Linked DNA regions of Endozoicomonas sp. GU-1. The protein of the gene in region 2 interacts with the protein of the main gene of each other region in a pairwise test. Links are inferred from orthologs where the notes say so. Each region holds a gene or a part of one and is shown on either strand. Other genes may lie near its edges. The genes, in order: O3276_RS04495 and O3276_RS07285.

Region 1 (15,810 bases), 690 kb from region 2 along the record:
CTCAGATAGCTACTATTATGTTTCAAAATGATCAGCCTGCCATAGCCGGACAGGTCGCTTCCTGCGTACACTACCTCACCACTGGCAGCTGCCTTTACAGGCTCTCCTAATTTGCCGCCAATATCAATCCCCTTGTTAACGGGCATTTTGAGCGAATAGGCGGAAATAATTTTTCCGTTCGCAGGCCATTGCCAGCCACTGCTGCCGGAAGCGGTACTTTTTGGCGTCGAACCCTTTGCTGTATATTTTTTGACCGGAGCGCTGCTTTTGGCAACGGTTTTCTTTGGCTGCCTGACTGGAGTCACCGACGGAGCAGCAACCCGGACCGGCGGATAGATAAGTTTATTTTCTGCCCCGGATAGATAGTATAAGGACTTCGAATGCTATTCTTTCGGGCCAACTCTCTGAAGTCTCTGCTATAGAGCCAGGCTATTGAATAAAGGGTTTCTCCGCTTTGGACAATATGCTGACCTGAAGTCACCTTCGGTGGTGATCTCAGGTCAGTGACCGTCACCCTGGCCGGATCATGGCTGCAACTTGCGGTGAGCAGGCAGGCTGTTAGGAAAAGTATTTTTTTTGAGCAATCACTCAAATTAATCAGAGTGATTTTCATGAAATCCAACACTTTATCAACTCCATTACCCTGCATGCCCACAAAAATCATTTATTCAATAAAAGAATATAAACAGTAACTTATGGTTTAAAATATTATACCAATATCAGTATTTTCACCTATATTGGCACGATTGCTTAGTGATTTTTACTACCCACCCACTCAATCATCGCCACCAAAGCAATGGCAAAAATCATCAGCCCAATAGATTCAACCAGATAAGCAGGCTGCCCGGTAATTCCCTGATAATTCATCGGCGACACGTTCGCCTGAATCAGCGGGACCAGCTCCCCGGAACTGTTAACCCGTGTTGCCAGTGTCTCCTTCCATGGCCAGACTTTGCCCAGAGCTCCAAGCATCAGGCCGGTCAGTAGTGAAATCGCCAGATCGCGGTGCTTTTTTAGCAGCCATGACAACACATGGGAAAAGCTGAGCAAACCGCCGATACAACCCAGGCCAAAAACGGTCAGTACACTGAAATTCAAACTCTTCACGGCATCAATGACCGGACCATACAGCCCCATCATCAGCAGCATAAAGCTACCGGAAATACCGGGCAGAATCATCGCGCAGATAGCAATGCTACCGGCAAAAAACAGCGTCAGCGGCTCTGGTTCAAGACTGGTCGGGGTTAATACACCCACAGCATAAGCAATCACAATACCAGCGATCAGGGTGATGACAGTCGCCACATTCCACTGATCAACCTGACGAATCATATGCAATCCGGACACCAGAATCAGACCAAAAAAGAAGGCCCAGAGCATCTCCGGATACGTCGCCAGGAACCAGGTAATCACATGGGCAAAGGACAGAATACTGGTCAGCACACCACCAAACACACACACCAGAAATGTGCCGTCTATTCTCTGCCACACACCGGCAAACCCTTCCTCACCAAGGACCTTCATTAACGATGGGTTAACACTTTTCAAGGCATTCAGCAGCCGGTCATAAATACCAGTAATAAATGCGATGGTTCCACCGGATACGCCCGGCACAACATCAGCGGCCCCCATAGCCATTCCCCTGGCGATGAGGGCAAAGTAAGAAGAATGATTCGACATGTTCTGACCTTTGGAACAGAAGTTAAGTAAAATGCCATCAGTCATCCCTGACTGACTGCTTTTTTGTGTGGGTACGTTCAAGAAAGTAACGTCTTTTTTATGACGTATCAGCGTATAACACCCGCCAGCAACGGTACAAACCGGACAGCTTCCAACACCTTGCGCTGATACTCATCACCGTTTCTGGTCACTAACACAAGATCCTGAAGGTTGTTTCCTCCCACCGGAATGACCAGCCTGCCACCTTCCGGAGACAGCTGGCTCAACAACGCTGCAGGAATTTCTCCCGGTGCCGCCGTGACAATAATCCCATCAAATGGACTTTCTTCCGGCCACCCCATACCACCATCGGTATGACGAAGACGAACATTTTTCAGAGAAAGCCTGGAAAGTCTCTGCTGTGCCTTCTCCTGCAATGGCCTGATGCGCTCCACGGAGCAGACCCTGGCCACCAGCGAAGCAAGCACAGCCGTCTGATAACCGGATCCGGTGCCAATTTCCAGCACCTTATTCAGTTCACCCCGGGCCAACAGCACTTCCGTCATTTTTGCAACAATGTACGGCTGGGACAGCGTCTGATTATGACCAATCGGCAGAGCTGTGTCTTCATAAGCACGATGTGCCAGCGCCTCATCAAGAAAAAGATGACGGGGAATGGTGCGAATGGCATCCAGAACCTTGCCGGACTGAATACCCTGATCCATCAGACGCTGGATCAGCCGCTCTCTGGTCCGGCGGGATGTCATACCGATACCATCAATTTCAAGATCCCTCATACACAGGCTCCAAGCCAATCCTCCATCAGTGATAACGTTGCATGGCCGGTCTTATCGTATTGCAATGGGGTAATGGATACATAGCCAGAAGCCACTGCATGAAAATCAGTCCCTTCCTCAGCAACCAGGGGCTTACCAACACCACCGATCCACCACACCGTATTGCCACGGGGATCGGTTATTTTTACCGGAGGCTTTGACGGGTGACGATGGCCGAGCCGGGTAATTTTCATCCCACGGATCTTTTCATAGTCACAGGCCGGGACATTGACATTGAGTATCGTGCCTTCTGGCAGAACCTGATCATCAAGGCGCAACATCAAATCGTGCAACACTCTGGCACTCACTTCCAGGTGGCGATCCTCTTGACCGCAGGATGAAATAGCGATTGCGGTTTTTGCCAGCAAGCGTCCTTCCATGGCCGCAGCCACAGTCCCCGAGTAGAGCACATCATCGCCCAGGTTGGCGCAACTGTTAATACCGGAAACTACGCGTTCCGGAAGGCGGCCAAACAGCCCACTGGCAGCGAGATTGACACAATCTGCCGGTGTTCCGTTCACACTGAAGAACCCATTGTCGTGTTCTTTCATGCGCAGTGGCCGGTCCAGGGTGAGGGAATGGCCCTTGCCAGAACAGTCATTATCCGGAGCCACTACCCAGCACGGACCGTGCGATTTCATGGTGGCAAACGAAAGGGCCAATCCCCTGGCGGTTACGCCATCATCATTGGATAGCAATATGGTCATAGTCCCTCAATCCTGAATTAATCCAAATTTTTCTTAAGCCCACTGTCGTGAACTGCATGACTCATTTCACGCCCCAGTTTCATGGCTCTTGTTGATAACAATCAAACAACTCCCTGAGTACAGACGTCGCAAAACAGCCCTTTGGCAGTCGGAAGCGCAATACCAGTGAACGTCCTTCCGGACTGTTTTCCCACACCCAGGTGAACTGCTGAGGTATCAGGCGGTTAACTCTGCGCTCCTGCAGCAAACCGGCCCTCTCAAGTCCATCACACAACTGAGGATATCCGGCAGTGACCGACTGTTCAAAAGTCAGCACCTGGTCAGTCACTTTCGATGCTCCCCTGCCCCACAGCGGCGAAGTCGGACTCAGTTCACCATTCCCCAGGCGAGTCATCATGGCTTCGTCCGGCGCCACAAAAATCAGGCTATTGCTATCTGGAAATCCTAATGCATCGCCACCAAGATACTGGTTCCAGACCCCGGCAGTAACCTTTTGCGACAGAACCCGGTTAAACAGCCAGGATCGGGCTGCAGACAGATAGACCGATCGTTTATTACGCTGAACCCTGAATTTTCCAGCCAGCATATCGACGGCCTTGTCAATATTACGCCCCTCATGACCAAAGCGCTGTTCACCGAAGTAATTGGGCACCCCTGCACGGGATATCTGCTCTAACCGGGCATTAACCAGCGCAGGATCAGCATCTACATTGTGCAATGTGATGCAGAAATCATTTGCCTTCAGGGCTCCGGTTTTCAGTTTTTTCCGGTGGCGGGCCTGTCGAAGGATCCGTATGGTGTCACTCTCCAGTCCACTCCAGTCGGGATCAGCCATACCAGGCAGGGAAACACAAAACCATTGACGTGTAATTCCATGGCGATCCTTTCTCCCGGCATAACTTACCGACTGTCTTCTGACTCCTGCATGTCTCGCCAGAAGCCCTGCGACCCAGTCGGTATTCTCCCCTTTTTTTTCAATCAGCAGAAAAAGGTGTTCACCTTCACCTTCGGGCTCAAAGGGCAGTAGCTCATCAACCAGAAAATCTTCATGACAGGATTTGAAAAGACAGCTGCCTAAAGGACCACCAAAGGCATAATACCAATCAACGGAGTAATCGGCAGGCATCGGTACATCTGCATCCATGATGCGCACTCAACAAGGCAAAAATTAACAATAAACAATACCGCGTTTGACGCAGTTTTTGAAAGGAAATACTGAAAAATAACCATGGGTGGTGGGCCTCCTGGGAGGCTCCACCCTTTGGATCACGATCCCAAATCTGTCAACAGAACAACGGCGTGAACTGCAATACCCTCTTTTCTACCGGTATAGCCCAGCTTTTCAGTGGTGGTCGCTTTGACATTCACCAGCGATGGGTCAATCCCCATGTCTTCGCTGATATTCTGCCGCATCTGATCAATGTGCGGTGCCATTTTAGGCGACTGGGCAATGATGGTACTGTCCATATTGACGGGAACCAGGTTGTGCTGCTCAAGCAGAGCAATAACATGACGCAGTAACTTGCGGCTATCAATGCCAGCATAGCGTTCATCAGTGTCCGGAAAATGCCTGCCAATATCACCCAGACCTGCCGCTCCCAGGAGTGCGTCGCACAGGGCATGAAGCAGCACATCGCCATCAGAGTGCGCCACCAGCCCATGGGTGTGAGGAATTTTTACCCCACCCAGAACAATATAATCACCTTCATCAAAGCGGTGAACATCAAAACCATGACCAATACGCATCAAGTGACCTCAATAAGTTTCGACTGCTGTTCTATATATAGAGTGGCCAGAGCCAGATCAGTTCCCCGGGTCACCTTAATATTATCGGCATGTCCTTCCACCATCACGGGCTGTTTGCCAGCGTACTCAATGGCACTGGCCTCATCCGTTACCGGCATCTTATCCGCTATCGCTTTTGCCATGGCGTCATGCAGCATGCCCAGACGGAACATCTGCGGTGTCATGGCATGCCAGAGCCCCTGACGGTCTACCGTTTCAGACACACCATCATTGTCCCCGGCCCGCTTGATGGTATCGGTAACCGGGCAACCCAGCAGACCGCCTACAGGGTGGTCATGGAGCTGGTTCACCAGCCACTCCATATCCGAACGGCGAATGCAGGGGCGGGCCACATCATGAACCAGTACCCAGTCATCAGGGGAACCAATATCCAATAGCACTTTCAAACCATTAAGTACCGAGTGGTAACGCTCATCCCCCCCCCCTGGGCCAGGAGAATTCCCGGGTTGCGAAGTAATTCAATGGATTGGTGATACTCATCATTATGATCAAGCACCACCACGATCTTTTCCAGCCTGGGAAAATCCAGCAACCGCTCCAGAGTATGCACCATCAGGGGCTTGCCCTTGATTTCAAGGTACTGTTTGGGAATATCGATATTCATTCGGCGGCCAACGCCCGCTGCCGGAACAACCGCCCAGTAACGAACCGCATTCATGGTTTCTACGCTACTCACTCTGACACCCTTAACTTGAACATCCAGAAGCCCGCTCAGAAACGGCTCCTGACCAATACAGGATTTAATCGTAAGTCAAAAAGAACGTTTCATCACTGCGGATCATACCCAGCTCCTGGCGCGCTCTCTCTTCAACCGTTTCCATCCCCTGCTGCAGCTCCACAACCTCTTTGGCCAGCAGACGATTACGCTGGTACAAACGTTCATTTTCCAGCCTGAAACGCTCAAGGTTATCTTGTTGTGTCAACATTTCAGCCACACTGCCTTCACCAATCCAGAGCCTGGTTTGCAGGTAAACCAGCAGCAGTGTCAACAGGGTTATTGCCAGTTTTTTCATCATCAGTTCCGCTTTAAACCGTCACTATCCAGCAGCAGGGGCAGTAATAGAGACTTAACGCTGAAGTTTAACAGGAGTACCCGTGGTTTAACATACAACCGGATCTTTGAACTGTTTCACATTAATGAAGGTCATTAGAAAAAGCCAGACATCAAAATAAGCAACTCAAATGATCGCTCTTACTATCCCGGGTATTTATGAACGGAAGACAGCGTTCTACACCCGGGTTGCTGTTGAGTTCAATCGGGTACTGGCTACCCATCACCCGTAGGCCAAAGACCCGGGAGTTCGGAATATGCCGACTGGTAATCCCATTGGCAGAACCACCAGCCATACCCCTCCGGCTAATACCACCTTCCCGCCCGTAGAACACAGAACCAGTCACCGAATCACTGTCGTTATCAACCCAAGGCCGTTGCTATTGCTGGATCTTCCAGAGCAACCCATAAGACACATACTGGTTTTTTTAGGGGACCGTGATATCAAGGCCATGGCACAGACCTGTTCGTCTTTGCTGGCTATCGTCCGTGCAGATCATCTGCCCGCCAGGATCTGGTTTAAACAGCTCGAGCCACGACAGCAGCAGCAATTCATCCAGATTGCCAAAAATATCAGCAACCATGAACTGGAAGCCTGGCTGAGGCAATTCACCGGCAATGAAACGCTGATCAGCACTATTTGCGGCCATTCAGCCGGGGAAGTGACAGACAACGACATACCGCCACGGGAACCTCAAAAAGGGAAATATTTCCCGCAAATCCTGTTTTACACAGTGCACCAGTTGATGGTTAACTGTCGTACTTTCCGACCGGAATTGGCAATATCCATTGACTGCATCCCCTTTACGGCGGCATCAGCCAAACTCAGCAGCGATGGACGCTTTCTGGCGACCAACAGTTACGCGCGCTGTGGTTCGGATTATGGCAGAACGGAAATCACCGCAAGGCCCGCAGAGATAGCCATTGCCCATGAAGACAGAGTACGGCGGATCACCTTCAGCAGTGATAACCGGCATATATTGAGCTACACGGCTTCAACCGCAAAAATCACCAGCTGTAATGCCGACGGCAGCTGGACAGAAAACTCATCATCATTTCTGATCGATTTATCAGCTCGGCGACTTTCAGCCCCGACAGCCGCCATGCAGTGATGGCCAGGAGTGGTCGCAGGGCCATAATATGCACAATGAACCAGGCTGGCCGCTGGGCAGTAACAACAACAATGGGGCACAAAGGGAGGATTCTTTCAACAACATTCAGTCCTGACAGCCGCTTGGTCGTCACCACCAGTGTCGATCACACGGCGAAAATCCATGCCCGTGACAGCAACGGCAACTGGCTGGAGCTGACCACCCTGAACCATAATGGTAAGGTCACTGCCGCTGAATTCAGCCCTGATGGCAAACATATCATCACCATTAGCGACAAGAATAACCAACCTGATCGCACCGCAACAATTTTCAGCAACACCAATAACAGTTGGGTAAAAAAAACCTGTATTAACCACTCCCTGGAAATTACCGACACTTCATTCAGTCCTGACAGTCGTCATGCAGTAACGGAGAGCTTCGATTATACTGCCAGAATCCTGAGCTTTGATACCCACGACAACTGGCAACATAAAACCACGATCAAACATAAACGACGGATTTCTTCTACTAGATTTAGCCCCGATAGCCACTATTTAGTCACGGCCAGTAGCGATCATACAGCAAAAATCTACCGGTATGACGCAAACGCCAGGCGCTGGTCAAAACAACAGATTATCGTCCATGATGATATGTATATTACCTCAGCCACGTTCAGCGCTGACGGCCGCCATATCCTGACATTTTCCCGCAATTACTCACCCATATCCCTGCCTGTATGCAACGCCAGAATCCACACTTGTACGGCCGGTGGCAACTGGATAACCAGCCTCAATTTTACGACAGCAGGCGGGGTTTACTCAGCCAAATTTAACCACGATGGCTCCCATATTGTCATCGAAGCCAGAAATGATGACGCCATCATCATCTATGGCCTTACGGCAGATGGCCACTGGTTACACAAATCGACGCTGCACCAACATTACAAGCTTGACCTGGTAACATTCAGTACTAACGGGGGGCATTTAATGACTATCAGTAACGACGGTCAACTGGTGCAGGTCTGGCACCTTTGTAAGGAGGATTTAACACCACATCCCCAGTGCTCATTAAATGAACTGTCGCCTCCCCCTAGAAAAAAGACCCGAAAGTCTGCTCCAAAAGTTCACAGGTAAAGGGCGATCGACGGATTGATTTTCCCCAGGTCGGGGTGGCTCAGCCTTCTTTCAGCCTGTCGGGTTTGCCCGCTTCGCCAGGCAAAAAAAAGGGAGACTTAGAGCCTCCCCTCGCCATCAGCAGCGACTGCTAATCAGGCACGCTTGAATTCAGCAATACCACGGTAAGGCGCTTTGCCTTCCAGCTGCTCTTCGATACGGATCAGCTGGTTGTACTTGGCTACACGGTCAGAACGGCACAGGGAACCGGTCTTGATCTGGCCAGCACAGGTACCTACCGCCAGGTCAGCGATGGTAGCGTCTTCAGTTTCACCGGAACGGTGAGAGATAACGGCAGTGTAGCCAGCGTCCTTGGCCATCTTGATCGCATCCAGAGTTTCGCTCAGAGAGCCGATCTGGTTGAACTTGATCAGGATAGAGTTGGCAATGCCCTTATCGATACCTTCTTTCAGGATCCTGGTATTGGTTACAAACAGGTCGTCACCAACGATCTGGATCTTGTCGCCCAGCAGTTCAGTCTGGTACTTGAAGCCGTCCCAGTCAGATTCATCCAGACCATCTTCAATGGAGATAATCGGGTATTCTTCGGTCAGACCTTTCAGGTAGTCAGAGAACTCATTGGAAGTGAAGACTTTGCCTTCGCCTTTCAGGTTGTACTTGCCATCTTCGTAGAACTCGGAAGCTGCACAGTCCATAGCCAGAGTGATGTCGGTGCCCAGAGTGTAACCGGCCGCAGCAACGGCTTCTTTGATGACCGCCAGAGCGTCTGCATTGGAAGCCAGGTTTGGTGCAAAACCACCTTCGTCACCCACGGCAGTGTTCAGGCCCTTGTCGGAGAGAACTTTCTTCAGAGCGTGGAATACTTCAGCACCCATGCGCAGCGCTTCAGCAAAGTTTTTGGCACCAACCGGCTGGATCATGAATTCCTGAATATCAACGTTGTTGTCAGCGTGCTCACCGCCGTTCAGGATGTTCATCATTGGCACTGGCATGGTGAACTGGCCAGCAGTACCGTTCAGCTCAGCAATGTGCGCGTACAGAGGCATGCCTTTATCAACGGCAGCGGCTTTGGCAGCGGCCAGAGACACCGCCAGAATGGCGTTAGCGCCCAGCTTGGCTTTGTTGTCAGTGCCGTCCAGATCAATCATCTTCTGATCCAGGCCACGCTGGTCATTGGCATCAAAACCAAGCAGTGCTTCACGGATAGGACCGTTAACATTGGCAACGGCTTGCAGAACGCCCTTGCCCAGGTAGCGGGACTTGTCACCATCACGCAGCTCCAGAGCTTCGCGGGAACCCGTGGAAGCGCCGCTGGGAGCACAGGCAGTACCAAAGGCACCAGACTCAAGAATGACGTCAGCTTCAACAGTGGGATTACCACGAGAATCGAGGACTTCGCGAGCCTTGATTTCCTTGATAGCGGTCATGAGATACTCCGGGTGAAGAATTCGGAAATTTCAAGTGAGAGGTAAGCAATACCGTAAAAGAGCGGTGGCATTGTTACGGGAGCGGCAACTATACCACCGGAAAATCCTGTGTCAAAGCCTTACAATTTCGCTGGACACCGCGCCAACATTGAGCTTCGTGGATTTCTGATCGTTACTGTTAACGACTGTTAATCGCCTGTTAACCATCGTTTAAACCAGGCATCAATGATCAAATAATCATCAAACAGCTATAACAATGATAAGTAAAATTACTACCTGAGATACAATTCAAAAATCAGTTTTTCTGCTGTGCAGTCAAAATCAAACATGGCATCAATGGTGGCACTGCCCTGATGGAGAGTCACCGTTTTCTTTACCTGACAGTGGTCAGAAATACGGTTAGCCAGGGCTTCCATCGTTGCCATCTGATCGTTTGCCTGTTGCTCAGTATCCCCCTTTATGGTCATTTCGAGGTGAGTATCCCCGGGTGCAATCACCTGGCCAATCTCCAAACAGTGATCGGCATCAACTTCCAGTTCAGCGGTGGTATTGTCCATATCAGGCCTCCTGTTGAATGCCAGATGATGATATGCAAGGAATCATTTTCTGAAAAAATCAACAATAAGATAGCACAATGGCCTTGAAAAATGAGTGAATAAGAAAAATCGGAAATAAAATGGAACCATATTCCAAATTACTGGTCAAATAATGGTAAGAACCAGATCCTGTGAAAAGGGCTGGACGAAAAACAGGAATAACCGAATCAAATTAAAAATTATTATTTATAAACGAAAGTTATTATAGAGCAACCAATGTCTAATACAGCATCAAATTTAGTGGGTTCAAAATACACTGGCTATCTTCAAGATAACTGTATTCTTGCCAGTCTTCTGAAAAGCCCGGTTACTGTCGCCAAGGCTTTATTTCCATACTTAACTTTGCCTTCTCAAGCTTGGTCTTCTCAAGCTTGGTCTTCTCAAGAAAGCAGCCTTCAATCAAAAAAAATTTCTTCATACAATATATCAGTTCGTAAAGTTGGCGATTATCTTCTGGTATCTCTCCCTTCTGAAAAGGATACTCATCCCGATAAAACCACGACAGCGAATCCCCCATCAACAGAAGATTCTGACCAACTAGATTGGCGTATTCCCGATGATGATGAAGATGATCCGCGGCGATACTTTTCATTCTGGTTTAATGAGAATGCCTCCCCGGGCAAATCCACTGATCAGGCGTCCGCATCACTAAATGTCAAGGATTCATTATGTGTAGCTATTACGGATGATAGCGATGCAGATGATCAATTTTGCGAAGAAACGACGCCTGTTAATGGCCCTGACAGCATAATCGCTCCCATGAGTCTGCACTGCTTTGAAACTGACAGTATGATTCGCATTGCTAACGATTCAGATCAACTGGATATTCATACTGTTGACATCATTAAGGACAGTGAGCTTGCCAATCAGCTTGGCATTTCGGGTAAAGTCACCGTTGACAAAGTGTTTTATCAGGCAGGAACCGGTGCTATTATCGCCCAGGTAACGATCAATGGTCTGGAACAGTTATTGACTCTTTTTTATATCAATGTAGAAACCAACATCAAGCTTCCGGTCACCCAATATCAGCTGAATTCGTATCTCACAGAGACAAAAAATAAGTATGCTCCTCACTATAAATTTTTCAAGGAGGAATTAAAAAAGTGTCTTAGCCCAAAGGTCATGGGAACGAACAAAATAAAAGACGATAAAGACGGTGAAGACAATAAAATTGAAGAAAATAAAGCTGAAGAAAACAAATCTAAAGAAAATAAAATTGAAGAAAATAAAATCAAAGAAAATAAATTGAGAATGAAATCATTAAGAATCACGATACCAACGTATATGCATCCGAAAACCATAGAACAGGAAAAATATTTTTGTTGCAATCAGGGTATCAGCTCCGTCACTAATAAAGAAGGAACTGACGTCATTGAAGCGGTCAAGAGGAGAATGTACCAGCAGGAGGAGAAATTAGTTAGCCTCAGAGGGCCACGGTTGGAACACCCGGATATAGATTCAGCACTAGAACACGTCAAGCAACAAAAAATCGCGATGGCGGCCAGTCAGCGTGATGCTAAAAATCTGAAAATACACTTTGACAAGCCAGAGAAGGTTACCTTGTCCCAAAGACAAGCAGAAACAGTCAATATGCTAAATCAAAGGAGGCTTAAGCATAAAAAGGAAGGGATTGATTTCGGAGCCCCTAAGGATACCCCAACTGAATTTCCACATTACTTACTGCCCAGCGATTCCCCCAAAAATTGATCAAATCTGTTGATAAATAGCGATTAAACCAAAAAAGACTGCGCCATGGTGATTTGGGAAGCAGCTCCGTAAATAGAACCGCTTCACCTCACAAATGAAAAATCCTAGACTTCTTCAGGTTCAGGTCGCATTGCGATGGCATCATGTGCCGGAATATTACATAGCCGTTCATATGCCGGAGTATGGCATAGCCGGTCATAGATTGATTTACATCCTTTATACACCTTGCACAAGCCACCGCTGGCAACAAAAAAGGCTGTCGACGTTACTGCTATCTCTGTCAAATAGAGCGGGGTAAACGGAGTTAGTTTTCCGTACTCATCAGATTCATCACGGGACATATTATTAAAACAATGCTCCCTCAAAAAGACTTTACCAGGATCATTCAGTGGTGAAACGACCCGATTTTTTACAAAGGTAGTACACACCCCAACAGCAGTTGAATATAAGGCGTGAAAGATCGCTGATGAAAAAAAATCATTGCTTTTTTGCTGGGTTGAATTATCAGGCGGATTAGTCACAGCCTGGAGTTCGGGATTGCCAGGCATCGATGATCCAGCGTTAATACCGGAAGTACAAATTGTTAAAGTCATTCTTAATATCCATACTGGTTGTCATTTCTCAGACAATATCAGAAGGTATTTCGTTCAATTCTAATCAACTTTTTTCTAATTATTTTTACTATCAATGATTCATATTTTGATGTCGGTGGAAATTTTCCCGGTTTGGCTTTTCAGGTTAGCTGCGGGCTTTTTTCCTGCCACGGGCAAATGGAATGGGAAAGCGCTGGAATGGCGAACGGTCATCCCGGATAAGAGATGACCAGAGTCATCCGAAAACCATAACACCTGTATAGCATTATGGCTGCTATCTGGTCAGGAATTCAGACAGGGGAAGAGACTGAGACTTCATCATAGACTTCTGGATAGTCTCCTGCGGGTTGATTTGTTGCGACATCATGCCCGGAAAAACAGGTGCATGCCCGGTCATAAATAGATTTGCATCCCTCATACAAAGTGCAAAAGCCACCGGTGGCAAGAAAAAAGCTGTTGAGGCAACGGCCACCTGCGCGAAATGAACCGGAGCATACGGAGTTAGATGTGCGTACTCTTTTCTCTCATCAGAGGTCAAATTATTGAAACAATGATAGGCCAAAAAATCATCGCGAGGTTGATTCAGTGCTGAAACAACGAATTGGTTTACCAGGGTAGTATACGATCCAAAAGCTATTGCATAAGCTGCATGCGTGAGCGTGGATTTTAAAAGATCTTTGCCATTTCGCCGGGTTGAATTATCAGGTGATTGAGTGGTTGCATCATGATTACCTTGCAGCACAGGGGCAGTATTATTAGTTGAAAAGCATAGCGTCATGTTGATGTCCTCGTTTGTCTTTTTTTGGACACTATCAGAAAGTATTTCGTTCATTTTTTTTATTGAGATTATTTCTTGCACTTCCTTCAACCTCTGCCACAATTGAGTTTTTACTTTTCAACAAATCCAGCCTGCCTGACACAATTACCTGACACAATTACCTGACACAATTACCTGACACAATTACCTGACACAATTAAAAGGAGTCCACATGAAGTTTGCATTTATCTATGCCATGCCCGGCCTACAGTCCTCATCCATTCAGGAGAATGTTACTGAAAAAGCCCACTTTTATTGTGTATCCGTTGATATGAACCACAGGGAAACCGCCGCAGATATCGCCAGAGAACTGGTTGAAAAAAACGGTGTACAGATGATTGAACTTTGTGGTGGGTTAGCCAGCGCTGAAATTATTGCACTGGTAAAGGAAGAAACCGAAAACAGGGTACCTGTTGGGGCAGTATTTTATGGACCTGAAAGTAGAAAGTCCCTGATTGAACTGATGGGCATTTAGCCATTTGAAAAGCCTTTATCTCCGCTACGCGGAATGAAATGAGATTGCTCCGTCGAACCCTTTACCAGAATATCTTTCAGCATTCTGATATAACCAATGGCTCCACGCAACACATCAACATTCTTTATTTTCTTCTTACGAATCCCTTCGGAGAAATAAGTTCCACAGAGCCGTTCTTTTAAATCACCCATTGCAACCCTCATTATTGCCGTACGTTTCCGTTCTCGGACATTATGCTCGAGTCGTTTCTCACTGACTCCTGTCTGGTGTGCCACCTTGCACCCTCTATTCCTGGATGATGAACCTTTACGTCAAAGTCCATCAGCTGTAAAAACTGTTGCACAAAAAACGCTGACAACCCTAAAAAACAACGTAAGCGCATTCAAAACCCACGCTCTACCACTTTAATCTCCATTACGAAATCATAAGCCTCCAGTCTACATGGAGGCAAACATTTCTACACACTCCCTCAGAGAGAAGTGGCAACAACGCGTTCAATCCTGGCGTGATTCCGGATTAAGCCAGAGCTCCTGGTGTAAGCAACACAACCTCAGACCAAACCAGTTTTGGTACTGGAGAAAAAAGTTTGATGAAGCTTCTTTGCCCGTTGCCACTACAACACATAAAGAGGATAAGCCTTCTGCCTTTGTACAAGTCATTCCTGTCTCCCAGGCTGAAGTCGCAGGCACCGCTCTTTCATCGCTCAGCGTCACACTGCCCAGTGGGTTAACGGTCACAGGCTTTGACCAGACCAATCTGAAGTTAGCACAACAACTGATAGGGCTGCTCCAATGAGTCTGCCGGTTATGCGTCCTCCAGTGACCCTTCCCAGAGTCTACCTGCATCGAGACCCGGTCGATTTCCGGAAATCTTTCAAGAATCATCAAAGCCGCTGAGTTGCCCAGGCATCCTATTCCCAAGTCAGCAGTGACAACCTGCATGCTGGCCTACATCATTGTTGCCAAGTTCTGTGATGCCCTGCCTCTGTACCGGCAGGAAAAAATCCTCGCCCGTTACGGTGGTTCGGTCACCCGCACGACTATGGCTAACTGGTTGATGCGTCTGTCCCGGCAACTACAGGGACTGATCAACCTGATGTACGACCATCAGCGGACAGGACGAGTGATTAATGCTGACGAAACCCGGATACAGGCACTTAAAGAACCCAGCAAGGCAATAACATCGGACAAATACATGTGGGTCACACTGGGTGGGCCACCGGGACAAACCGCCGTGTTGTTTGAATATGATCCTTCCCGAAGCAAGGAGGTTCCCCTGCGCCTGTTTGAAGGGTTCAGTGGTTACCTGCAAACGGATGGTTACAAAAGCTACGATGCAGTCTGCCGTCAGGAAGGCATAACGCAGCTTGGCTGTTTTGACCATGTGAGACGTAAATTCACCGATGCCCAAAAAGGTGAGACCAAACCAGGTAAGAAGGTAAAGGGCAATAAAGTCAGCAAGGCAGATGTAGCCCTGGGCAAAATCCGCAAGCTGTATGCCATTGAAGAAGAGATCAAAGGACTCACCGCAGCAGAGAAAAAAGTCCGCCGACAGGAAGACAGTAAGCCACTGCTTGATGACCTGCACCAGTGGCTACAGAAAAACGTCACCCGGCTGATACCGGATAGTCTTACCCATAGAGCCATGAGCTATGCCCTGAACCAGTGGTCAAAACTGGTGGTTTACTGTGAAGACGGACACCTCAACATTAGCAACGCGGCAGCTGAGAACGCTATCCGCCCCTTCACTGTGGGTAGGCGTAACTGGCTCTTTGCTGATACCCCGAAAGATGCCAAAGCGAGTGCAACCTACTACAGCCTGATCGAAAGCGCGAAGGCCAATGGGCTGGAACCGTTCGAATACCTGAGTCACATTTTGAAAGAACTGCCTTATGCCGACACGGTTGAGAAAC
Region 2 (15,946 bases):
TGAGTCGCGAAGATTTATTCCCCCTCTCCACCATTATTAGCTTTCACAGATTCCGAATCTTGCTTATCAACAGAAACCTCTGCGCCAGGTTGGTTTCCAGTGCCATTCTGACCCGCCGGAGGCAAGAGACTCTCACCAGGTTGTTCCAATTGCAAAGACGGATCATAATTATCAAACGACAAAGGCTGTTCACCATCAACGCTACCATGAACGGATTCAGCTTCATCTGCATTATAATAGCCGAAACCTCTAGAACCCGGGCCATAACCTGGTACTTCAGCATGCGTCTTCAGAGCGTACATGCCATCACGAACACGTGCACCAAAGTCCATCAATTCATTATCAAATTGCTCCATGCGATTCAACAAAGTGTTCAACTGAATTAAATTGATACTGACAACTCTCTTATCAGCCCCTGGCGCTATAACGGTAAGGTTAAAGATTGGCTCCTTCCCATCCTCATTCATTTCAACCTTAACAACAGAGTATTCATCTAAATTGTCCAACTCGTCACAACTTACCAAATTTTCCTCAGCCAGCAAAACTTTCAAACCTTGCTTAACACTGAAATCTTTAAAAAGGTCATTCAGATATTTCTCTTGCCAGGTTTTTTGCCGTTCCTTCACCAACTCTTCTGCCATATAACGGGTTATTGTCTGTTCCCTTTCCAACTCTTTCTCCGTAGAAATAGACCTAGTTGCTTCTCTGAAAGCATTTTGTATATTATCAACTGCGACTTTCTTGAAAGTTTCAGCTTGATTCTTGTAATGAATAGCAACAGCCTTGTAGTTTTTCAGATCTGCCCCCAGTGCTGCCTGGTTCTGTTCCCGAACTTTCAGTTTCCATTCCTGAAATTTCAGTTTTATTGCCTGCTTTTCTAATTCCGCGTCCTTGGTTTTAAGTTCACCATGCTGCCTGCGGATACAACGAACTTTAGATTCGCGCTCTTTATTGAATTTATCCTGTGCCTTCTTTAAGAGCTCTTGCTTTTCTTCATGAGCAATACGAACCAGAGCGTCAGCTTGTCTTTCAGCACGAGTATTAAGATCCTCATTTTCAAGCTTTGCTTGCTTGGCATCCGCTTCTGCAGCAGAAACTCTCTTAAGCAGTGCTTCTTTATCCGTTTTCAGGGCTTCTTTTTCCGCTGTCAGGGCTGCAAATTCCTCCGTGGTCGGAATTTTCTTTTCAACTGCCTGTGTGGTTTCAACACGCCTGTCAGAAAGGTCTTTACCTCTAATACCGTGGATGGCATCACCAACCAGGGAAGGCAAGATTCCAAAAGGCACAAAGACTGCAGCAACTGCACGTCCGAGCCATTTACCGAATGTGCTTCCTTCGTCGAATTTTCTGGAAACACTATCGGCAACTTTGTGGCACCATCTCACGATGGTCCAATCTCTTTTGTGGGGTTCCACAACGATTACTTGAGGTGCAGGTGCACCGATTGAACTAGGCATAATAACTTCCTCTATTGGTTGTTTGTGATTTTTTTTAAGTGATACTGGTGTTTTAGAGAGGAAAATTATGAGTTGGTTCAATAGTCAGTTATAATTTTTAGGAATTAAAAAAATTCTAGTTATTTAAAAGTCATAATAAAAGCAAAACTGACCAATAATTGATAGGCCCTATAGCTCTGAGCAGGCGTTCCGAAGCCAGAGAAAATCAGCCCCAAAAAGCCTGAATGGCAGCAATTCCCCGGGCACCCAGCTGCCGGGCAAGATGCGCATCTTCTGGATTCATCCCCCCAAGCCAGAACACAGGTACTTTTGCTATGCCAGTCAGCATTTTAGCCCGCTCTAACCCCAGAGGGCTGGCCTCAGGATGGGAAGCGGTTGCCTTGACCGGTGACAGGGTAATAAAGTCCACCGCCATTGCCTCAGCCGCTTTGATCTGCGCCTTATCGTGACATGAGGCGACCAAAAGCTGGCCGCTATGGCGCTTTTCAGGTTTAACCGGCAAACCCAGCTGACGGGAGGTCAAATGCAGCCCATGGCACCATGACTCTGACAAAAGGGAGAAATCCCCTTTGATGATCAGCGTCCCACCAGCGGCCTGAGCGCAACTTGACAGTTCCCGTGCCAGCCGGAGATAGTCACCCGCCTCAAGCCAATGAGCCCGAAATTGAATCAGGCGAATACCGTTATCCAGCGCTGCCAAAACGCTGTTGAAGAGTGCTTCTTTTTCCGCAAAATGCCCGGTAATCATATAATGGTCAGGAAGTTGCAGCGCCCGGAGAATCACCTTATTGGCTTCAGGAAACTCATAGTCATTAAGACATTCCTTCTCAACCCACTGAATCAACTGACCTTCATTGCCTTTCGGCTCGCCCTGAATACCACTGACCACCCAGGTATCCAGCAATACGGACTTATCAGGGTAGTCATGGCGAATTTTGATGAGTGGTGAAAAAGTGGCAACGCCGATATCCAGCTCTTCGCGAAGTTCCCGACTCAGGGCGACCCTGATATCTTCCCCGGACTCGACTTTACCGCCGGGAAACTCCCATAATCCGCCCATGTGTTTATCTTCAGGACGCTTGGCCAGTAAAACCCGGCCATCGTCCCCAAGAATCACAGCAACTGCCACATGAACCACGTTTCTATTGTCAATAATCATTGAGGCAATGGATTCAGGTGCGATACTCGGCGTTGATCTTAACATACTCATGGGATAAATCGGTCGTCCAGATCTCTTCGGTGCAATGGCCTGCGCCCAGGGAAATCCTGATCAGAATGTCCTCCTGATCCATTACTTTCTGGCCGGCTTCTTCGGTATAACCCACTGCGGGCTGGCCACAGTCAACAATGGCAGTATCCCCCAGCCAGATGGATACACGGTCAATCTCAAGCGCAGGAATATCGGCCCGGCCAACCGCTGCCAGAATTCGCCCCCAGTTTGGGTCACTGGCAAACAGGGCGGTTTTAACCAGTGGCGAATGGGCGACGGTATAAGCCACTTCCAGGGCGTCCTGATGGGAGGCCGCCTCTGCCACTTTTACAGTGACAAATTTGGTGGCTCCCTCGCCATCCCTGACAATCGCCTGGGCAAGCTCAACGGCCACCTCGCGAAGGCTCGCCGCTAGCTTCCCGGCCAACCCGGAATCTCGGGAAGTGATTGGATCATTACCAGCCGCCCCTGTAGCAACCACCATAAAGCTGTCATTGGTCGATGTATCACCATCGATGGTGATCCGGTTAAAGGATTGGTTGGTAATGTCCAACAGCAGGTTTTGCAAAAACGTTTGTTCAACCGCCGCATCCGTTGCGATATAAGCCAGCATGGTGCCCATATTGGGCTTGATCATTCCGGCACCCTTACTGATTCCGGAGACTGTATAGGTGGTTCCCTCATGTTGAAATTGACGGCTGCTGCCTTTAGGTCGCGTATCGGTGGTCATGATACCTTCAGCGGCATGCAACCAGTTATCTTCTTGCAGATCAGACAGCGCCGCTGGTAGCGCTGCACAGAGCGTATTGACCGGAAGCTGCTCACCAATCACGCCGGTTGAAAACGGCAGGACCTGACACTCATTAACGCCGGACAACGTCGCCAGCTCGGATGATGTCTGCCTGGCTGCCACCATTCCCTGTTCACCGGTGCCTGCATTGGCATTGCCGGTGTTAATCAGAAAGTAACGGGGATCACTGGTTAAGCGCTCACGGCTTAAATGAACCGGGGCCGCACAGAAGCGGTTAAGGGTAAAAACCCCCGGCCACGGAGCTGCCCTTATCCCAGTTCATCACCACAAGATCCCGGCGGCCGGGTTTTCTGATCCCCGCCATTGCCGTTCCCAGGCGAAAGCCCCTGACCGGTTTCACTGCAGTCCATTCCCCAGAACCCGTTGCCATGATTGACTCCATTGGTGATATCGTTGCTTATTCTTGACTGATTTTGTGGTTACGCCTAGGAGCCTGTCCGAGAATAGCGCCCGTAGCGAGGATGGCAGAAAATTGAGGATAAAAATTTCGTTTTGTGAGGTGAATAGCGGGGCTATTTGCCGAACAAAACGGAATTTTTAGACCAATTTGCTGCCACCGCACGACTGCATGGATGCAGGAGCTAGAGCAACGCAGGAGCAGTTGCCGGTAGGGCAGTCTATTCTCGGACAGGCTCCTAGAGCAGATGCCGATGCACAAACAAAAACGGGTCAGCCTGTTAAAGCTGACCCGCAGTTTAAGTTACCGGCCCTGATCAGGCAATTTTACCGTGGCACTGTTTGAACTTTTTACCGGAACCACATGGACACGGATCGTTCCGCCCCACTTTACGCCCTTCCCGGACAAATGGCTGGTGAGCTTCCTCTTCAGGTGCTTCCTGCCCGGTTGCTTCTGCTTCTACACCCTGGGCCCTGGCATGCTCAAACTGCATTCTCCGGGCCATTTCCTCACGACGCTGACGTTCCATCTCAGCGGTTCGATCATCTTCCTGCACCTGCACATGGGAGATAATACGAATCGTGTCGTACTTGATATCCTCAAGCATCTGCTGGAATAACTCAAACGCCTCACGCTTGTATTCCTGCTTGGGGTTCTTCTGGGCATAACCACGCAGATGAATACCCTGTCTCAGGTGGTCCATGGTGGCCAGATGCTCTTTCCACTTGTCATCCAGAATCCGCAGCAGAATATGCTTTTCAAAGTTGCGCAGAACTTCAGCACCGGCCAGTTCTTCCTTCTTGCGGTAAGAATCGATTACCCCCTGAAGAATACGCTCACGAAGCGCCTCTTCATCCAGACGATCATCTTCATCCAGCCACTGCTGAACCGGCATACGCTCATTGAGCTCGCTGGCCAGTTTCTCTTCCAGACCTTTCACATCCCACTGCTCTTCCAGGCTCTGGGGTGGAATGTGCTGACTGATCAGGCCACTGACCACGTCTTCACGGAGTGCTTCAATACTGGAAGAAACATCCTCCGCACTGAGCAGTTCATCCCGTTGATGATAAATGACCTTACGCTGGTCATTGGCAACATCATCATATTCCAGCAGCTGCTTACGAATATCAAAGTTGCGACCTTCCACTTTACGCTGGGCTTTTTCGATGGCATTGGTCACCATGCGGTGTTCAATGGCTTCACCTTTTTCCATGCCCAGGGCTTTCATAAAGTTCTTGACCCGCTCAGAAGCGAAAATCCGCATCAGGCTGTCTTCCAGAGACAGATAAAAACGGGAAGAGCCCGGGTCGCCCTGACGACCGGAACGGCCTCTTAACTGGTTATCAATACGTCGTGACTCGTGACGCTCGGTACCGATAATATGCAGACCACCGGCTTCAAGCACCGCCATGTGGCGTTTCTGCCAATCCGCTTTGATCTGATCAATTTGCTCCTGGGCCGGGTTATCCAGCTCAGCAACTTCTGCCTTCCAGTTACCGCCCAGCATGATATCGGTACCACGGCCCGCCATATTGGTGGCGATGGTGACCGCACCGGGGCGACCAGCCTGGGCGATGATATCCGCTTCTTTCTCATGGAATTTGGCATTCAGTACCTGGTGAGCAATGCCCGCTTTATCAAGAGCTTTAGACAGATGCTCAGAAGAGTCGATAGACGCCGTACCCACCAGAACCGGACGCTCGGCTTTCACCGTTTCCTTGATATCTTCAATAATGGCGTCGTATTTTTCCGCGATCGTCAGATAGACGAGATCATTGCCATCCTGACGAACCATCTCCTTATGGGTAGGAATAACAATCACGTCCAGGCCATAAATCTGACGGAACTCGAACGCTTCGGTATCGGCAGTACCGGTCATGCCGGAGAGCTTGTCATAATTCCGGAAATAATTCTGGAACGTTGTGGAAGCCAGAGTCTGGCTCTCCGCCTGAATACGCAGCCCTTCTTTCGCTTCAATCGCCTGATGCAGACCTTCCGAGAGACGACGGCCCGGCATGGTCCGGCCGGTATGCTCATCCACCAGCAGAACTTCATTATTCTGCACAATGTATTCCACATTGCGGTTAAACAGCACATGGGCTTTCAGGGCTGAGTTCGCATGGTGCAGCAGGTTCAGGTTGTTGGAGGCGTAAAGACTTTCCCCTTCCGGCAACAAACCTTCCTGTTGCAGCAGCTCTTCAATAAACTGATGGCCCAGTTCATTCAACTCAACCTGGCGGGTCTTCTCATCGACTGAGTAATGACCGGTAAGTTCAACGGTATTGGGATCCTGGTCTTCAGGAATGGGCTCCTGCCGTTGCAGCCTGGGAACCAGCTGATTCATCTTTTTATAAAGTTCTGAGGAGTCTTCAGCCGGGCCGGAAATAATCAGCGGTGTTCTGGCCTCATCAATCAGAATCGAGTCAACCTCATCGACAATGGAGAAGAAGAGATCACGCTGGAAGCGATCTTCCTTCCGGAAGGCCATGTTGTCACGAAGGTAGTCAAAACCAAACTCGTTGTTGGTTCCGTAGGTGATATCCGCCTGATAAGCCTGACGCTTCTCTTCCGGATCCTGCTGCGGAACAACAATGCCCACGCTCATCCCCAGAAACTCATAGAGCGGGCGCATCCAGTTCGCATCACGACGAGCCAGATAATCATTCACGGTAACCACATGAACGCCCTGACCGGGAATCGCGTTCAAATAAGCAGGCAGGGTGGCTACCAGTGTCTTACCTTCACCGGTGCGCATCTCGGCAATGCGCCCTTCATGGAGGGTCATACCACCAATAAGCTGGACATCAAAATGACGCATGCCCATCACCCGCTTGCCCGCCTCACGAACCACAGCAAACGCCTCAGGCAACAGGTCATCAAGGGTTTCGCCTTTGTTGAAGCGCTCACGAAACTCTCCGGTTTTAGCCTTCAGCTCATCGTCGCTCAAAGCCGCCAGGCTTTCTTCCAGGGCATTGATTGATTTGACAATCTTGCCCATCCGTTTCAGCTGGCGGTCATTCCGGCTACCAATAACTTTCTTAATTAACGAAGCAAACATAAGTTGTTAACAGTCTCACACTCTGTTTCCGGAGCTGTCCTCCTACCGACAAATCCGGGCCGGAGCAGACAAGCGCACAATAGTCCAACATTCTATGACAATCACGGCAAAGTCTCACCTATATTAGCTGTATTTCTGTGCTGTCCATTAAGCTGAGTCGGTAAAAAATATTCAATGCTTTCAAGCTGGTTTAGATTTTTGCACTGGTATTGAACTGACGGCATACTGGTGCGCCTGAAAATCTGAACAGCCCTTTGGCAACAGAGCTCAGAAAAATATCAACCGGGGCGGCAGCAAGAGACATACCCTTATGATTTACAATTCAATTTTAGAAACGATCGGCCAGACTCCCATCGTTAAAATCAATCGCCTGGCACCGGCACACGTCAACTTCTACGTGAAGGCCGAGTACTTTAACCCTATGTCCTCTGTAAAGGACCGTTTGGCATTTGCCATCATCAACGACGCCCGGCAAAAAGGTGAACTTGAAGAAGGTCAAACCGTCGTAGAAGCGACCTCCGGTAATACAGGTATCGCCATGGCCATGGTGTGTGCGGCATTGAACCATCCTTTTGTGGCGGTTATGACCGAAACATTCTCTGTTGAGCGACGCAAAATCATGCGCGCCTTGGGAGCCAAAGTTGTACTGACGCCGGCTGCCGAGCGTGGTACCGGCATGGTGCGGGTTGCCAAAGAGTTGTCCGAGAAAAATGGCTGGTTCCTGGCTCGACAGTTTGAAAACGAAGCCAATCCTGAATATCACCGGAACACCACCGCCCCTGAAATTTTGCAGGATTTTGCCGGCCAGCGGCTGGATTATTTTGTCAGTGGCTACGGCACCGGCGGTACCATCACCGGTGTCGGTGAAGTACTTAAGGCTGCCCGTCCAGACATCAAAATCATCTGCACCGAACCTGCCAGTGCGGCATTGCTCAGTGGCAAAGAGTGGGCACCGCACAAGATTCAGGGTTGGACACCGGATTTTATCGCCCCGGTCCTTAACCGTGACGTCATTGATGAAGTATTGCCGGTTGATGACGTGGTTGCCCGTGATACCGCGCTTGAACTGGCTCGCAAAGAAGGCATCTTCTGTGGTATCTCTGCCGGTGCAACGGTTGCGACTGCACTTGAAGTGGCTGAAACTGCGCCTGAAGGCTCTACCATTCTGGCCATGTTGCCGGATACCGGCGAACGTTACATGTCTACCTTCCTGTTTGAGGATATAGCCGAAGGTTCAGACGACGAAGTGCTGGAAACCTTAAAGTAATACTGTCTTGAGTTATTCGATACAGAACCTCGAAGACGGCTCCAGACTGTTTACAAGTACGAAGCCGTTCACCCTTGCCAATGGCCGGGTATTGGAACACTGGCAGTTGTGTTACGAAACGTTCGGTCATTTGAATAAGCCAAGGGATAATGTTGTTCTGATTCATCATGCCTTGAGTGTCGGGCCCCATGTCGCTGCCACTGAAGCCAATCCGAAAAAGGGTTGGTGGCAGGCCTTGGTGGGGCCGGGCAAAGCGGTTGATACCGACAGGTATCATGTTATTTGCATCAATAATTTGGGCAGTTGTTTTGGTTCAACCAGTCCGCTGACCATTAATCAGGTGACCGGCAAGCCCTGGGCAGGGGACTTTCCGGAGGTGGTGATGGCAGACATGGTGCACAGTCAGAAGTTATTACTGGATCATCTCGGCATTGAGAGCCTGTATGCCATGATTGGTAACTCAATGGGCGCTATGGTTTCACTGACCTGGGCAATTGATTATCCAGATTCAGTGCAAAGGTTACTGTTGACCAGTTCGTCCTATAAGGCATATCCGGCCAATATTGCTAACCGTCGGATCCAGCAGGAATCGATTCGGCTGGATCCGGCTTTTCAAGATGGCAATTATGCACCGGATGCCCGGCTGAACGGATTTCGATTGGCACGAAAGCTTGGGCTTTATACTTATCGTAACGCCGCTGAATGGAACCGACGCTTCAATAGTTTCAACAACATCGGTATGCGTGATGAGGAAATCAACAGCTATATGGATTATAACGCCGATCTGTTTTGCCGCAGCTTTGATGCCAATTGCTATTTGGTACTGACCGCCGCAATGGACCAATATGATGTGACGCAGCCATACGGATCACTCGAAGCCACTTGCGGCAGAATCACCGCTAAAACCACAGTGATTTCGGTAGAGAGTGATATTCTGTTCACTCCGCAACAACAGCAAGAGCTGTACCAGGGGCTGCTGAAGGGACGGGTGGACTGTCACTATATCAATCACCCCTCTCAATATGGCCATGATGCCTTCCTGGTAGAAACCGAAGCCTTCGATCGCTACCTGCGGGCATTTCTCGACTGAAAGCTGACGTTAAAAAAAACCGCCCTGAGGAAGAAAAAAATCAGCCTTAAATTCTACTTACTTGCTCTGTAGATATATCTCGAAGGGTCCTGAGGCTTACCATTTTTCAAGACCTCAAAGTGAACGTGTGGTCCGGTTGACCGCCCGGAACTGCCCATTCTGGCAACGGCCTGCCCTCTGGTGACAATATCACCGACCTTGACCAGGTTTTCATCATTGTGGGCATAACGTGTCAGATAACCATTGCCATGATTGACCTCCACCAGAAGCCCAAAGCCTGAGCGGGTGCCTGACCAGACAACAACACCTGCCGCCACGGAAATAATGTCTGAGCCGCGCTTACCGGCAAAATCCACACCATTATGCCAGGCACCCTTACCGGTAAACGGGTCGGTACGGCGACCATAGCGGGAAGAGAGCCAGCCTTTTCTGACGGGCAACCCCGCCAGAAATGCATCGTCGTGCAGGGTTCTGTTGGCAATAAGATTATCCAGAAGGTCCAGTTGTTCTTCACGGTTATCGATCTGATCCGCCAATTGATCAATAGCCTCAATCAGACTCACCTTGCTGTAGGCTGCTTCTGCTTCAGTAAACTCCTGAGGTCCACCCAGTGCAGGCGCTTCATTGAAGTCAAACTCACCGTCATCCAGTTTTGCCTTGCTGGTAAGGCGTTCGCCAAGGGCATCAAGTCGGGTCATACGCCCCTGAAGTTCAGACAGCCTGAGCATCAGGGCATCCAGCTGGTTTTGTGCCTGCTGACGAACCAGGCCAAGATCCTGTTGCTGTGTATCCAGAACCTGTTTCCAGTTTTTAACGCCCTCACTGGTTAACATGTGCTCCTGGTTATTGGTCAACCAGGCATACATTGCGCCACCACCAACGGCCATGGAGAGCAAAAAAGCACAGCAAAACAGAACCCCTACCCGTTTTCCACTTCCGGAATAAGTTCGGGTTTGAGAATGATCCTGGTTAACAACAATAATTTTCATCAGCAACCCTTAATGCCCAACCCGCAGCATATCTCCACTATTGTATTTCAGGAGCATGCAAAATACAGAACCAGAGGACGGATTTCCTCACTTCCACAGCTACGCTCGTCTACATCCCACCCTGCACGGGAGCCACCTGATACTGATGTTATCGTTGTAAAACGGTATTTTTTAATGCGCTCAACGACAGTTCAAGGTCAAAAAAACAGTACTCTTGAACAACATGCCCTTATCAGAAACCAGTTCGGGATAAAGACTTTTTACTGACAGCCTCCTAGAAAAAAGGCCACTATCATTGTGGCCTGATTCAAGACTAAATTTGTCCAGCCTCGCAAAAAATCACGTAATGATCAGCATTAACTCAAAAAGCAGTCATCAGGCCGTTACAGCAACGGGCTTCTGATAGGAGATCGGAGAAACCTCAGCCTCTTCGAAAGTCACTATCTCCCATAATTTTTCATTGGCAAGCAACGTTCTAACCAGTTTATTGTTAAGTTCATGGCCAGATTTATGACCGATGAACTGGCCAATCAAACTATGCCCCAGCAAATAAAGGTCGCCGATCGCGTCCAGCATCTTGTGCTTGACAAACTCATCGTGATAGCGGAGGCCATCTTCATTGAGAATTCGGTACTCATCGACAACAACCACATTATCCACGCTGCCGCCAAGGGCCAGATTCTGGGAACGCAGGTACTCGACATCACGCATAAAGCCGAAAGTACGGGCCCTGCTCACTTCCTTCACAAAAGAGGTACTGGAGAAGTCAATCGACGCTGTCTGGGAGCGGCTTTTGAAAACAGGATGATCAAAGTCAATGGTGAAGCTTACTTTGAAACCGTCGTATGGTTTGAAGGTTGCCGTTTTATCCCCATCCGTCACCGTCACATCTTCTTTGATGCGAATGAACTTCTTGGGCGCATTCTGCTCCTGGATACCTGCGGACTGTAGCAGGAATACGAATGGACCAGCGCTGCCGTCCATTATGGGAACCTCGTGGGCACTGACCTCAACGTAGGCGTTATCAATACCCAGCCCAGCCAGGGCGGAGAGAAGGTGTTCAACAGTGTCAATTCGGGTGCCGTCTTTATGCAAAGACGTGCACAGTGTCGTCTGCCCGACATTCAGGGCATGTGCCGGAATTTCAATGACCGGGTCAAGGTCTGTACGACAGAAAATGATGCCGGTATCTACGGGAGCAGGCTTAAGAGTAAGGTAAACCTTTTCACCGGAGTGAAGGCCCACGCCCGTAGCACGAATAATATTTTTCAGTGTACGCTGTCTGATCATGATAACGCTGTTCCGCGACCTGAAAGGTCCCTGTTATTTGGATGCAACGTCACATTGTAACAAAAGTAACAATTGAGACAAGTTCGCATTTATACGCCCTGATTAATCCGCCTGACGCCTCAGAAATGCCGGTATATCGAGGTAATCGACACTATCTCCGGTCGCCACCGCTGCCCGTTTACCTTCTTCCCTCGGAGCCACTTCCCCTTCCTCCTTCTTTTTGTCACGCAACAGAGGAGAAATGTCCAGCCTGCCGTAGTCAGGTGTGCCATCTTTGTTTTTTGGCGGTGCTTTTTCAACCACCTTCAACTGCTCCCTGGCAACGCCGCCCGCACCGATACCGGTTGCCACGACAGTTACCCGCAGCTCGTCCGTTAATTCCGAGTCAATAACAGTACCGATAACAACGGTTGCATCGTTAGACGCAAACTGACTTACAACGTCGCCTACCTGGTTGTACTCACCAACGGTAAAGTCAAGGCCGGCAGTAATGTTAACCAGAACACCTTTGGCTCCCTGCAGATCAACATCTTCCAGCAGCGGACTGCGGATGGCTTTCTCAGCTGCTTCTGCTGCACGGCCGCTACCCGTGGCAACTCCGGTACCCATCATCGCCATACCCATTTCTGACATCACTGTGCGAACATCGGCAAAGTCAACGTTGATGAGACCATCACGGGTAATCAGTTCAGAAATACCCTGCACCGCACCCAGCAGAACATCATTGGCAGCACCAAAGGCATTGAGCAGACTGACATCACTGCCAAGCACTGGCAGTAACTTTTCATTGGGAATGGTAATCAGCGAATCCACATGTTCCTGAAGCTCTTTCAGACCTTCTTCGGCAACCGCCATTCTGCGCTTGCCTTCAAAACCGAATGGCTTCGTGACCACGGCCACGGTCAGTGCGCCAAGCTCCCGGGCTATCTCGGCAACCACCGGAGCTGCACCGGTCCCGGTACCACCGCCCATGCCAGCGGCAATAAAGACCATATCCGCACCTTTGAGGAGCTCGGCGATACGCTCCCGGTCTTCCATCGCCGCCTCGCGACCGACATTCGGGTTCGCGCCTGCACCAAGCCCTCGCGTGATCGAGGCTCCCAGCTGCAGGTGAGTATGGGCCTGCAAATGCTGCTTTTTCAGCGCCTGGGCGTCAGTGTTTGCACAGGCAAACTCAACACCTTCGAGCTGACTATTCAGCATGTGGCAGACTGCATTACCACCACCACCACCGACACCGATAACTTTTATGACCGCTTCCTGCGGTACGTTATCCACCAATTCAAACATGGTCATCTCCTTTTTATCACCCTTAATCTAACAAATACTTACCAATACCGTTACTGAAAACCTGCGCGGCTAAACACTTAAAAGTTTTGAAACCAGCGCTTCATCTTGTCCATCAGCCCAGCATCCTGAGGTTTGCTGGCGATCGACTTTTTCAAACCGTCTTTCTGCATTTTCTGGCCGTAGTGCAACAGCCCGACACCCGTTGAATAAATGGGATTACTGACCACATCACTCAGCCCTTTCACTAACTGCGGCACACCCAGCCTGACCGGCATGTGGAAAATCTCTTCTGCCAATTCAATAGCTCCCTCGATCTTGGAAGTACCACCGGTCAGAACGATGCCTGCGGGGATCAGGTCTTCGAAACCACTGCGCCTGATCTCTGCATTAATTAACGTAAACAGCTCGTCATAACGAGGTTCTACCACCTCTGCCAGCGCCTGCCGGGAAAGCTCCCTGGAAGGTCGCTCACCGACACTGGGAACTTTAATGGTTTCATCGGCTCCAGCCAGCTGCGCCAGGGCACAGGCATATTTAATCTTTATGTCCTCGGCATTTTGCGTCGGTGTCCGCAAGGCCATGGCAATGTCATTGGTCACCTGATCACCGGCAATGGGAATCACTGCCGTATGCCGAATCGCACCATCGGTAAAGATGGCAATATCTGTCGTGCCACCGCCGATATCCACCATACAGACGCCCAGCTCTTTCTCATCTTCTGAAAGCACCGAATAACTTGAAGCCAGCTGTTCAAGAATAATATCGTCCACTTCCAGACCACAGCGACGGATGCAGTTCTCAATATTCTGGGCCGCATTAACAGCACAGGTCACCAGGTGAACCTTGGCTTCCAGCCGGACACCGGACATCCCGTGAGGCTCCTTGATTCCCTCCTGGTTATCAATGGCATACTCCTGTGGAAGAATATGCAGAATACGCTGATCCGCCGGGATCGCCACCGCCTGGGCGGCATCAATCACCCGGTCAATATCGGCACCATTCACTTCACGCTCACGTATCGCAACGATACCATGGGAGTTAAGACTCTTGATGTGATTGCCGGCAATACCGGCATAGACCGAGTGTATCTGACACCCGGCCATCAGCTCAGCTTCTTCAACGGCTCTCTTAATGGCATGGACCGTAGAGTCAATATTAACCACAACGCCACGCTTAAGCCCGCGGGAAATATGCGAGCCGATGCCGATGACTTCAATGTCACCCTCAGCGTTGAGCTCTCCGACAATAGCCACGACTTTCGAGGTGCCTATATCCAACCCAACGATCAATCTTCCATTATCTGCCGCTGTCATGGCATCAATCTTCCCAAACTTCTCTAACGATCATAAATCTGAGCCTGGCTGACTTATTTTGACCCCGTGTTAACCAGCGTCTCACTCCAGGCAACCGAAGCACCGTTCAAATAGCGCAAATCTACCCGCTTTACCTGATCCCAGCGAGACTCCAGCCTGGCATGATAAAGACGGACAAAACGCTGCAGTCTTTCCATCCTTCGGTCACGACCAATATTGACCTCAACATGTCCTATGGTAAATCGCCATGAGCCACTATTGCTACGTTTCAGCATGGTCAGCCTGAGCCCCATAGGCCGGAGCAACTGACTGATGGCCAGATATTGCTGCATCACCTCCACCGCCAGCTCTTCCGGGCCACCCAGAACCGGCATGGCGGAAAAACCGGCAATATCCTCTGGTGCAAACACCTCACCTTCATTGCTGATCAGGGCGCTGCTGCCCCACCTCGCCACCGGCTGCTGTTCGGTCAGGCTCACCTGGACACTGTCAGGCCACTGTCGTCGAACCGAGGCGGTCTTAATCCAGGGCATTGCCATCAGAACCTGCTGCATCTCGCGCAAATCCAGGGCAAAAAAACGGTCCTGTAAGTGAGGCTGCAAAACACCCTCGACTTGCTCTCTGGATAAATACTCAAAGCCTGCATGCACTTCCACCCGTGCTATCGGCTGATTCAACCAGTTCACCAACCACGGCATTGAGCCCAGCAAGCCTGCCAGCAGAACAAGAGACACCAGAACCTGAAGCACTCTTTTCCACGGCAGTGTTTTTTCCCTCTGCCAACAACCTGTTGACCGTCCCTTCGGGATGCGCCCCGTACTTCCCCCGACCAACCGGCTGAAACAGACCAACCTGCTCGATCAGACATCCGCTGTTTTCAATATTTCAATCACCAGTTCATCGAAAGATAAACCGGCATCCGCTGCGGCCATCGGCAGCAGACTATGATCTGTCATCCCCGGAATAGTATTGACCTCAAGCAACCAGAATCGTCCCTGCTGATCCTGCATAAAGTCAACACGCCCCCAGCCTGAACACCCAAGGGCTTCAAATGCCGTCAGGGCGACCGCCTGCAGTTCCTGCTCCTTAACAGAAGTCAGGCCACAGGGAATGGAGTAGCGGGTATTATCCGACAGATACTTGGCCTGGTAATCATAAAATTCACCCTCTGCCTCAATCCTGATAACAGGCAGTGGCTGACCATTAAGAATACCCACCGTAAACTCAGGCCCATCGATAAACGACTCCACCAGAACCGCTCCTTTGTGCTCCGCTGCGCGCTCGCAGGCAGCCTCAAGGTCTTCCCTACGGTCAACCCGTGCCACACCAACACTGGAGCCCTCCATGCTGGGTTTGACAAAGGCGGGCAACAGCGACTCGGCATGGCCAAGATTGTCAACCCCCATAACCAGGGCAAACTCCGGTGTTGGCAGCCCAATGGATTGCCAGAGCAGCTTGCAGCGGTATTTATCCATCGCCAGGGCCGATGCCATAACACCACTGCCGGGATAGGGAATACCCATGGTTTCCAGCATTCCCTGTATCGTTCCATCTTCTCCCCCACCGCCATGCAAGGCAATGAAGGCGTAGTCAGGTGCATATTGCTGAAGCTGCTCAACAACATTCTCACAGGTATCAATCAGCTGGCATGTCACACCCTGGCGATGCAACGCGGCATAAATACGCTCACCACTGGTCAGGCTCACTGCCCTTTCTGCGGAGTTTCCACCGAAAAGTACAGCAACCTTGCCAAAAGCTTTTGGATCGAAGTGAT

Evidence for each region.
Region 1: the proteins of O3276_RS07285 (region 2) and O3276_RS04495 interact in binary tests that used the Escherichia coli proteins (3 or more experiments, as listed by UniProt). The link is inferred for Endozoicomonas sp. GU-1 from one-to-one orthologs.

What each region holds. Positions count from the first base shown.
Region 1 is NZ_CP114771.1:1,114,110-1,129,919, forward strand. The notes cover bases 4,387-7,080. They hold O3276_RS04495 (septum formation initiator family protein), read right to left. Parts: upstream 6,025-7,080; coding sequence 5,749-6,024; downstream 4,387-5,748. Other genes in these bases: ispF (2-C-methyl-D-erythritol 2,4-cyclodiphosphate synthase), read right to left, coding at 4,469-4,948; O3276_RS04485 (IspD/TarI family cytidylyltransferase), read right to left, coding at 4,948-5,382; O3276_RS04490 (2-C-methyl-D-erythritol 4-phosphate cytidylyltransferase), read right to left, coding at 5,391-5,684; O3276_RS04500 (F-box protein), read left to right, coding at 6,317-7,080. Outside these bases: O3276_RS04455 (peptidoglycan DD-metalloendopeptidase family protein), read right to left, coding at 1-305; O3276_RS04460 (polyprenyl-phosphate transporter), read right to left, coding at 751-1,680; O3276_RS04465 (protein-L-isoaspartate(D-aspartate) O-methyltransferase), read right to left, coding at 1,788-2,456; 5'/3'-nucleotidase SurE, read right to left, coding at 2,453-3,202; tRNA pseudouridine(13) synthase TruD, read right to left, coding at 3,282-4,346; more of O3276_RS04500, read left to right, coding at 7,081-7,171; O3276_RS04505 (WD40 repeat domain-containing protein), read left to right, coding at 7,207-8,283; eno (phosphopyruvate hydratase), read right to left, coding at 8,418-9,710; O3276_RS04515 (DUF406 family protein), read right to left, coding at 9,983-10,267; O3276_RS04520 (hypothetical protein), read left to right, coding at 10,523-12,013; O3276_RS04525 (hypothetical protein), read right to left, coding at 12,118-12,606; O3276_RS04530 (hypothetical protein), read right to left, coding at 12,881-13,465; O3276_RS04535 (DUF6506 family protein), read left to right, coding at 13,596-13,898; O3276_RS04540 (helix-loop-helix domain-containing protein), read right to left, coding at 13,895-14,173; IS66 family insertion sequence element accessory protein TnpA, read left to right, coding at 14,340-14,693; tnpC (IS66 family transposase), read left to right, coding at 14,781-15,810. UniProt on the Escherichia coli protein: Essential cell division protein. May link together the upstream cell division proteins, which are predominantly cytoplasmic, with the downstream cell division proteins, which are predominantly periplasmic.
Region 2 is NZ_CP114771.1:1,800,259-1,816,204, forward strand. Bases 13,067-15,896 are described here. They hold O3276_RS07285 (cell division protein FtsQ/DivIB), read right to left. Parts: upstream 14,907-15,896; coding sequence 14,226-14,906; downstream 13,067-14,225. Other genes in these bases: ftsA (cell division protein FtsA), read right to left, coding at 13,067-14,172; O3276_RS07290 (D-alanine--D-alanine ligase), read right to left, coding at 15,033-15,896. In the rest of the region: O3276_RS07235 (hypothetical protein), read right to left, coding at 15-1,457; O3276_RS07240 (Nudix family hydrolase), read right to left, coding at 1,663-2,667; preprotein translocase subunit SecA, read right to left, coding at 4,192-6,933; cysK (cysteine synthase A), read left to right, coding at 7,244-8,200; homoserine O-acetyltransferase MetX, read left to right, coding at 8,208-9,290; O3276_RS07265 (M23 family metallopeptidase), read right to left, coding at 9,344-10,279; lpxC (UDP-3-O-acyl-N-acetylglucosamine deacetylase), read right to left, coding at 10,655-11,569; cell division protein FtsZ, read right to left, coding at 11,672-12,859; more of ftsA, read right to left, coding at 12,937-13,066; more of O3276_RS07290, read right to left, coding at 15,897-15,946. UniProt on the Escherichia coli protein: Essential cell division protein. May link together the upstream cell division proteins, which are predominantly cytoplasmic, with the downstream cell division proteins, which are predominantly periplasmic. May control correct divisome assembly.